Regions from separate parts of the Pantoea sp. y20 genome, predicted to be linked through region 1. Evidence: riboswitches for the same ligand, from Rfam matches in the RefSeq annotation. Region 1 holds a riboswitch; the other holds the start of a gene.
The links. Region 1 has a riboswitch for fluoride ahead of crcB (fluoride efflux transporter CrcB). Riboswitches for the same ligand answer to the same signal wherever they lie in the genome.
Positions count from the first base shown of each region.

Region 2: it holds a riboswitch for fluoride, as region 1 does, so the genes downstream of both, ACYAC5_RS00265 (DHHA2 domain-containing protein) here and crcB (fluoride efflux transporter CrcB) in region 1, are expected to answer to the same signal.

Region 1 is NZ_CM142816.1:3,943,495-3,947,665, reverse strand. Features, by position in the region: gene ACYAC5_RS18385 (GntR family transcriptional regulator) at 1-638, opposite strand, end outside; gene ACYAC5_RS18380 (zinc-binding alcohol dehydrogenase family protein) at 774-1,802, shown strand; fluoride riboswitch at 1,948-2,023, shown strand; gene crcB (fluoride efflux transporter CrcB) at 2,114-2,491, shown strand; gene ACYAC5_RS18370 (sugar phosphate isomerase/epimerase family protein) at 2,598-3,395, shown strand; gene ACYAC5_RS18365 (alpha/beta hydrolase) at 3,392-3,997, opposite strand; gene ACYAC5_RS18360 (glutathione S-transferase family protein) at 4,009-4,171, opposite strand, start outside.
Region 2 is NZ_CM142816.1:52,738-56,908, forward strand. Features, by position in the region: gene ACYAC5_RS00250 (YncE family protein) at 1-455, shown strand, start outside; gene ACYAC5_RS00255 (TDT family transporter) at 608-1,768, shown strand; gene ACYAC5_RS00260 (uracil-DNA glycosylase family protein) at 1,765-2,364, shown strand; fluoride riboswitch at 2,414-2,483, shown strand; gene ACYAC5_RS00265 (DHHA2 domain-containing protein) at 2,562-3,470, shown strand; gene ACYAC5_RS00270 (universal stress protein) at 3,467-3,892, shown strand; gene eno (phosphopyruvate hydratase) at 3,908-4,171, shown strand, end outside.

The DNA of each region.
Region 1 (4,171 bases):
TCCAGCGCGGCGAAGTGGCGGTAATTGCTGGCAATGGTGTCACGCATCGAACGATGGCGATCCAGCAGGTCGCGCGCCTGCATCCAGCGCTCATCCTGCGAGGGCAGGTTGAGAAAACGGGTCAGCGCGTGGGTTTCCAGCATTTCACGCAGCTCAAACAGGTTCTCGGCATACTTCTGATCGAACTTCTTCATGCGCCATTGTCCGCGCTTCACCGGTTCCAGCAGGTCATAACGCATAAAGCGCAGCAGGAATTCACGTACCACAACCGGACTGACCTTCACCTGCTGGGCTAACTGCAGCTCGCTAAAGGTATCGCCCGGCATCAGCTGACGCTGATTAATCAGGTTGAAAAAGGTCTGCTCAAACTGCAGCGCCTGCTGATCGATCGGCGGCGTCAGGGCGTTAAAACCATCTTCTTCGCTGGGATCGCGCACGATAACGTAGGTTTCATCCACCTTTTCCAGCACGCCGCGCTCATGCAGATGCTGCAAAGTGTGGCGCACCGTAGTGCGGCTGATGTTGAACATCTCGGCCAGCGCCGCCTGCGGTGGCAACGGCGAACGGATATGCCGTTTGGCAATGCCTTCCAGCATCTGATTAATCACGTTCTGACGTAGATTCTGGCTGCGGCTCATACGCGTCTCCGGTTTTTTATCTATTAAAAACCATACAAAGCCCAAAAAAAGCGGTTGGCTTCACACTTCCCCCAATGCAAAACGCTGCCATCGGCGATTTTCGCCATAACTGCGACAACAGCACAGGAGAAGCCAATGACAATGATGAAAACGCTGGTAGTCGCCGAGCCGCGCCAGATGGTATGGCAGCAGCGCGCGAAGCCGACGCCCGCCGCCCATGAAGTTCTGATCAAACCGATCGCCGCCGGCATTTGTGGCACCGATATCCACGCCTGGGCCGGAAATCAGCCGTTTTTCAGCTATCCACGCGTGTTGGGGCATGAGCTGTGTGGCGAAGTGGTAGAACTCGGCAGCCAGGCCAGCGGCTTCAGGCTGGGCCAGCGCGTGGCGCTGATTCCTTACGTTGCCTGCCAGCAGTGCGATGCCTGTTTAAGTGGCAAAACCAACTGCTGCGAAAAAATCTCGGTGATTGGGGTGCATCAGGATGGCGGTTTCTGCGAATACCTTAGCGTGCCGACCAGCAATTTGCTGGCGGTGGATGAGGTTGATCCCGAAGCCGCCGCGCTGATTGAACCCTTCGCCATCAGCGCGCATGCGGTGCGCCGTGCGGCCGTTACGGCGGATGAGCAGGTTTTGGTGGTGGGTGCAGGTCCGATTGGCCTTGGCGTGGCCGCGATTGCGGCGGCGGCGGGGGCGAATGTGGTGGTGGCCGACACCAGCGAGCAACGCCGTGCACACGTAGCGCAGAAGCTGGGTTTGGCGACGGTAAATCCATTAGACGCCGATTTTGAGGCGCAGTTGCGGGCGGAGTTTGGTGGGCGTTTGCCGGCCAAAGTGATCGATGCCACCGGCAGCCCAGCGGCGATGAACGGCGCGGTGAAACTGATTCGTCACGGCGGCACCATCGTGTTTGTCGGCCTGCACAAAGGCGATCTGGTGATCCCGGATATCGAGTTCCACAAAAAGGAAACCACGCTGCTGGGCAGCCGCAACGCCACGCTGGAAGATTTCGCGAAAGTAGGCGAACTGATGGCGAACGGGCAGCTTCGTGCCGACATGATGCTCAATCGCCATTATGATTTTTCTAAACTGGCAGAGCGCTTTGAAGCGGATGTGATTAACAACCGGGAACTGATTAAGGGCGTGATTCACTTCGAACGTTGATATTGGCACCAACCGTAGCGGCGCAATTTATTACGCAAAGAGGGGTTGGCACGGTGCCTTCACTGATGCGCGCGATAGATCGCGCCGCGACAACACTGTGCCTCCTTCACCATATTGTCTGCATTGCCAAGCCAGCGTATTATCTCCCGCCTAAGGTGATGGCGTGCCACCTTCCTCAACCGCCGTTCTGGTCACAGACGGCTGATGACGCCTGACAACACTCGTATCCCTGCGCGGGAGAAGGCGGTGTGTCAGGTGTTATTCTGTCCTGCCGCGGCCCTGCGCGTCATTCATATCAGGAGCTCCAAACTATGTTGAAGTCGTTACTGGCGGTGGTGCTGGGCGGTGCGGTGGGCTGTACGCTGCGTTGGTTGATCTCATTACGTTTTAACGCACTGTTTCCCAATTTGCCGCCCGGCACCTTGATGGTGAATCTGGTGGGCGGTTTTATCATCGGCGCGGCGCTGGCCTTTTTTGTGCGTAATCCGCATATCGATCCCTTTTGGAAACTGTTAATTGTCACTGGCTTGTGTGGCGGCTTAACCACCTTTTCCACTTTTTCTGCAGAAATTGTTGGGTTGCTACAATCAGGTAAATACCTTTGGGCGATGTCGAGCGTGATGGTGCATGTTATTGGTTCGCTGCTGATGACTTTCGCCGGTTTTGCCGCGGTCAATCTGCTGGGATAACCATCGCGCTTGAAATAACTCCTCAGAGGTAGATACTGATCGCCATTCTGTGCGCGTGACGCACAGAATTTGTCACCGATTATCCGGACGATTAAGGAGCTGTGTCATGCGTTGTAACCCTAAATTCCTTAACCTGGTGTTGTTAAACGGTGAACCTGAGGAGAAGCTGCGTGCCGCACGCGCCGCCGGTTTTGATCAGGTTGAGATCTGGCGCGACGATGTGCAAGCCAGTACGCCACAGTTAGCGAAGCAGTTGCAGCTTGGCTTCACCAATGTGCAGGTGCTGCGCGATTTCACCGGTGCGCCGGATCGCGACCGCCAGCAAAAACGCGAAGAGCTGCGTCAGTTCATTCAGATTGCCCAAACCATCGGCTGCGACACCATCCAGGCACCGGCCAGCACGCGTGACGATTGTGTGGCGGCGCGTATTGATGAAGATTTACGTTGGATGGCATCGGAAGCCGCGCGCTACAACATGCGCATCATGTATGAGCCGATGGCGTGGTGCAGCGTAGATAACACACTGCCGCTGGCGTGGGAACGGCTGCAACGGCTGGACCAGCCGAATATCGGTTTGGTGGTTGATCTGTTCCACATCTGCGCGTTAGGCGGCGATGCGTCGCAGCTGGATGGCATTCCCGCCGACCGTATCTACGAAGTGCAGCTGTGCGATATGGCCGACATGCCACCGCAGGATAAGCAGCCGCTCAGCGAGTACGCGCGTCACCAGCGCCTGTTGCCGGGCGATGGCATCATCGAAGTGGAACGCTTTGTCGATAAGCTGAAAAGTGCCGGTTACAGCGGGCCGGTCGGCATTGAAGTGTTCAACGATAAGTTGAAGGCGCAGCCAGCAGACGTGGCTGCGCAAAAAGCGTGGCAGGCGTTAAATCGTTACTGGCCTTAATCCTGCAAACATTGCGCAATAAAACCGGCGGCATCCATCGCACCCTGCGATGAAATGGTGTGGCCGGTTGCCGCTTCATAACGCGCTTCCACCGTCACGCCAGCCTGCTGTAAACGTTGCTCCGCCGATACGCTTTCGCTAAACGGAATCACCTCATCGGATTTGCCGTGAATCAGCAGCGCAGGCGTATACGGCTGCGGCGTTAATGCGCCATCAAATGCCAGACGGCCGGAAAAGGCCACCACGCCAGCCAGCGGATAGCGGCCCGACGCCAGCGCATCTAACGCCATGATCGAACCCTGCGAAAAGCCCACCAGAATCACTTTGTCCCACGCATCCGCCATGCCGTGCTGCGCCATCAGCTGCTGCAGCGTGTCATCAAAGGCCGCGCGTGCATCACGCACGCGCGCCGGGCGGTTTTCGGGCGTGATGCCGGTCAGGCTAAACCACTGATATCCCATCGCATGTTCGAAAGGATAGGGCGCATTCGGCGAGGCAAACGCCACATCTGGCAGCAGGCGCGCCCAATGTTCGCCGAGCACCGCGAGATCATCGCCGTTGCTGCCGACGCCATGTAAAAAAATCACTAACGCTTTTGCCATCGCACTGCTCCTTATAAACCGTAGGCCGCCATATCCGGGCCAACCGGCACAATGCCGTTGGGATTCAGCGCTTTAATTGAATAATAGCCCTGCTTGATATGATCGATATTCACCGTCTCACGCACGCCAGAGACCGACAGCATACTCTTGAGATAACGATCGAGTAGCGGATAG
Region 2 (4,171 bases), 340 kb from region 1:
AGGGCGATAAAATCACCCTCGTTGACGCCGTAACGGGTGAGATTCGCGGCGAGATAACCGGCTTCAGCAAGCTGCGCGCCATTTCTGTCAGCGCCGACGGCCGCACGCTTTACGCGGCTAACAGCGGGAGCAACACCATCGCCGTGGTTGACACGCAGAAGCGCGCCATTACGGCAACCATTCCCGTGGGGCAGGACCCTTACGGTGCCGCCCTGACACCAGATAACCGCTATGTTTACAGCGGCAACCTGGGTGACAACAGCCTCTCCGTTATTGATATCGCCGCTGGTAAGGTGGTCGCTACCGTCACCGGACTGGATGCGCCCCGTCAGGCCATCGTTTTCAGTAAAGACGGTGCCCGCGCGTGGGTGCTGAATAAAGACCTCAGTATTTCGGTGGTTGACCTGAAACAGAACCGCGTCACGGCCACGATTAAAAGCCCACCGAAGGCCTGATTCAGTCCCTCCCTCACTCCGGTGCAGTAACAGTCTTTCGCAGGGTGGGGGAGGGTAAACCACTTTTACAGATTTATTTTAGCTGAATAACCTGTTTTAAAGATTTACGTCTGCATACCTATACTGTCTCTGTTTACACAGGAGATTCCGGCATGAACGATAAAATATTTACCCTGCATAATGGAGCGCGCCCGCTGAGCGCGCTGAGCAGCCCGAAAGAGGCCATACGTCAGTTCACGCCTAACTGGTTCGCCGCGACCATGGGAACCGGCATCCTGTCGCTGTCTCTGGCGCAGTTCCCCTGGCCGGTTCCGGGATTACGCCTCGTTGCCGAGGGGCTCTGGATGTTTAACATCCTGCTGTTCAGCGTCTTTGCCGTGATGTATCTGGCCCGCTGGGTCATGTACTTCGGTGAGGCAAAGCGCATCTTCGGCCATTCAACCGTGTCCATGTTCTTCGGCACCATCCCGATGGGCATGGCGACCATCATCAACGGCCTGCTGGCGTTCGGTCTTCCGCGCTGGGGCGCAGACGTCATTCCGGTGGCGCACGCCCTGTGGTGGCTGGACGTGGCGATGTCGCTGCTGTGCGGCGTGTGTATTCCTTACATGATGTTTACCCGGCAGCAGCACAGCATTGACCAGATGACGGCCGTCTGGTTACTGCCGGTTGTAGCTGCCGAGGTCGCGGCGGTCAGCGGCGGCCTGCTGGCGCCGCACATTGCCGACACCCACGCGCAGCTCGGCATCATTATTACCAGCTACGTGTTGTGGGCGTACTCCGTGCCGGTGGCGCTGAGCATCCTTGCCATCCTTCTGCTGCGTATGGCCCTGCACAAGCTGCCACACGAGAGTATGGCGGCCTCAAGCTGGCTGGCCCTGGGGCCGATTGGCACCGGTTCGCTCGGTATGCTGGTCATCGGTGGCGATGCGCCCGGGGTGTTTGCCGCGGCGGGCATGCCGGAAATCGGTCACATCGCGCAGGGCGTGGGGTTCGTTGCCGGCATTCTCTTCTGGGGCTGCGGCCTGTGGTGGATGCTGCTGGCCACGCTGATAACCGTGCGATACTTCCGTGAAGGCATCCCATTCAACCTGGGATGGTGGGGCTTTACCTTCCCACTGGGCGTGTACACCGTCGCCACGCTCAAGCTGTCCACCCTGATTGACCTGGCGTTCTTTAAAGGCTTCGGTGCGCTTCTTGTCGTCATGCTGGCCGCCATGTGGCTGCTGGTCGCGGTGAAGACGGTGCGCGGGGCATGGAGCGGGAAACTCTTTGTTTCCCCCTGCCTGGCAGGCCTGGACCGGAAGCCTTGAACAAAACCGGCACGTCGCTGCTGGACCCGTTTTTACGCGAGGAACGCCTCGCGGCGGTTACCGCGCCGCACGTGGACGCGCTGAATCGCTGGGTCAGCGGGCAGCGTCAGGCCGGCGTGGAGCTGCCGTGGTTTGATCCGGCCGACGGTGGGACCGGGGCCGGACTGCTCGTCCTGCTGCAGTCGCCGGCGCGCAGCAGCCCGTCACCCCGGTTCGTGTCGCGAGATAACCCGGGGCCAGCCCAGCAGAATCTGGGGCGGTTTCTGGCGGAAGCCGGTATTGCGCGCCGGGACAGCGTGCTGTGGAATATGGTGCCCTGGGTCAGTGACGGGCCGCAGAAACGGCCCTCAGCGGCGGATATCCGTAGCGGCTGCGCCTGGCTTGAGGACGTGCTGGCGCATCTGCCCGCGCTGCGCGTGGTGGTGCTGGCCGGTGCCGTAGCGGCGCAGGCCCGCGGGACGGTCAGTTACCTGCGCCCCGGCGTCACGGTGCTGGTGATGCCGCACCCCAGTCCGCTTTCGCTCTGCACAAGCCCGGCGGTGCCGGAAAACATCCGCCGGGTACTGCGCGAAGCACGGGCTGTGCTGACGGGCTGAGACCGCCGTCGGAATAATACTGACAGGTTTTGCAACCGGCTCTATACTCAGATTACAGGGTGATGGCGTTCCACCCTTCCCAACCGCTCCGTTCCGGAGCTGATGACGCCTGATGTGACTCTTGATTTTCAGGAGGTGCGTCAGGCCGTCCTTACTTTCCGCCCGGCCTGCGTACTTCCCTTTACGGGGAGAGACCCTTGATACACGTTTTTGGCCACATCAATCCTGACAGCGATGCTGTCTGTACGGCCGTCGTCACCGCGCACTGGCTGACCGGGCGCGGCATGGACGCCTGCGCATGGCGTCTTGGCGAGGCTAACCGCGAAACCCGTTTTATCTTTGACGCCGCCGGCCTCACGCTGCCGCCGCTGCTCGCTTTTCCGCTAAAGGATGAACGGGTCTGGCTGGTTGATTTCACCGAGCCGGCGCAGGGGCCTGACGACCTGCTCCGGAGCAACGTCGTGGGCATCACTGACCACCACCGGCTGGGCGGGCTGATAACGCAACTGCCGCCGGAGGTGCATATCCGCCCGGTTGGCAGCAGCGCCACGCTGCTCTGGCTGCTGATGGACGCTGAAGCGCGCCGTACGCTGCCCCCGACGCTCGCCGTGCTTCTGCTGGGCGCACTCCTGAGTGACACCGTTAACCTTCGCTCGCCGACCACCACCGAGGACGATATCCGTTCGGCCACCGAGCTCGGCGTGCTGTCCGGCGTAAACCGCAAAGCCTTCGCTCGTGACCTCCTCACCGCAAAAACAGACGTCAGCGGCCTCAGCGCACAGCTGCTGCTGGACAGGGACCTCAAGGCCTTCGTCATTGCCGGTACCGACGTACGCATTGCCCAGATTGAGGTCAGCTCAACGACACAGGTTGCCCCCGTGATGGACGACCTGCTCGCAGCCCTGGCGTATCTGGCAGACCAGTCGGGGGCTGGCCTGGCGGTACTGATGCTGACCGACATTCGCGCCGGGTTTTCAACGCTTTACTTCGCCGGGCGGGAGAGCGTTAACGCCGCCTCCTGCTCAATACCGGGCATGCTCAGCCGCAAAAAGCAGCTTCTGCCGTGGCTTGAGTCCCGCCTTAACCAGAACGGGAGTTCATTATGACCTGCTACACCCACGCACTGATTCTTGTGAACGATAAACACGACGGCACCCTCCTGCTGAAACGCGCGGTCGCGCTGGCGCAGCCGCTCGGCATGAAAATCACCCTGGCGCACATCAGCGACGACTACCGGGAGATGAACTACGTGTCCGACAGCCTGATGGACGACGTCGTGTCGGAAGAGGTGCTGAAAGCCAAAGCGTTTATGAGCGAGCTGGCGGCCTCCGTGCCTGAGGCGGTCGATACGCGGGAGCTGGTGACCATGCGTCGCTTTGAGGACGTGGAGAAGTGCATCGCGGAGCTGGGCGTGGACCTCGTGCTTGCCGGGCACCGCAATCGCTTTATGGGAATGCTGACGTCCCGCTCGGCGGAATACATCAACCACCTCACGGTGGATGTGCTTATCACTCACCTGAATGACTGAACCGGGAGAAACACCATGCGTTTTACACTGGATAACGTGACCGCCCGTGAAATTCTTGACTCGCGCGGCAACCCCACCGTTGAAGTTGAAGCCCGGACCGCGGACGGGATGATGGCGCGCGCCTCGGTGCCTTCCGGGGCCAGTACCGGCTCGCGCGAGGCCGCAGAGCGCCGCGACGGTGACGCACACCGTTTTGGCGGCAAAGGCGTACTGGATGCCGTCAGGGCGGTTGATACGGAAATCTGCGAAGCCTTGCGCGGCAGGGACGTGCGCGAGCAG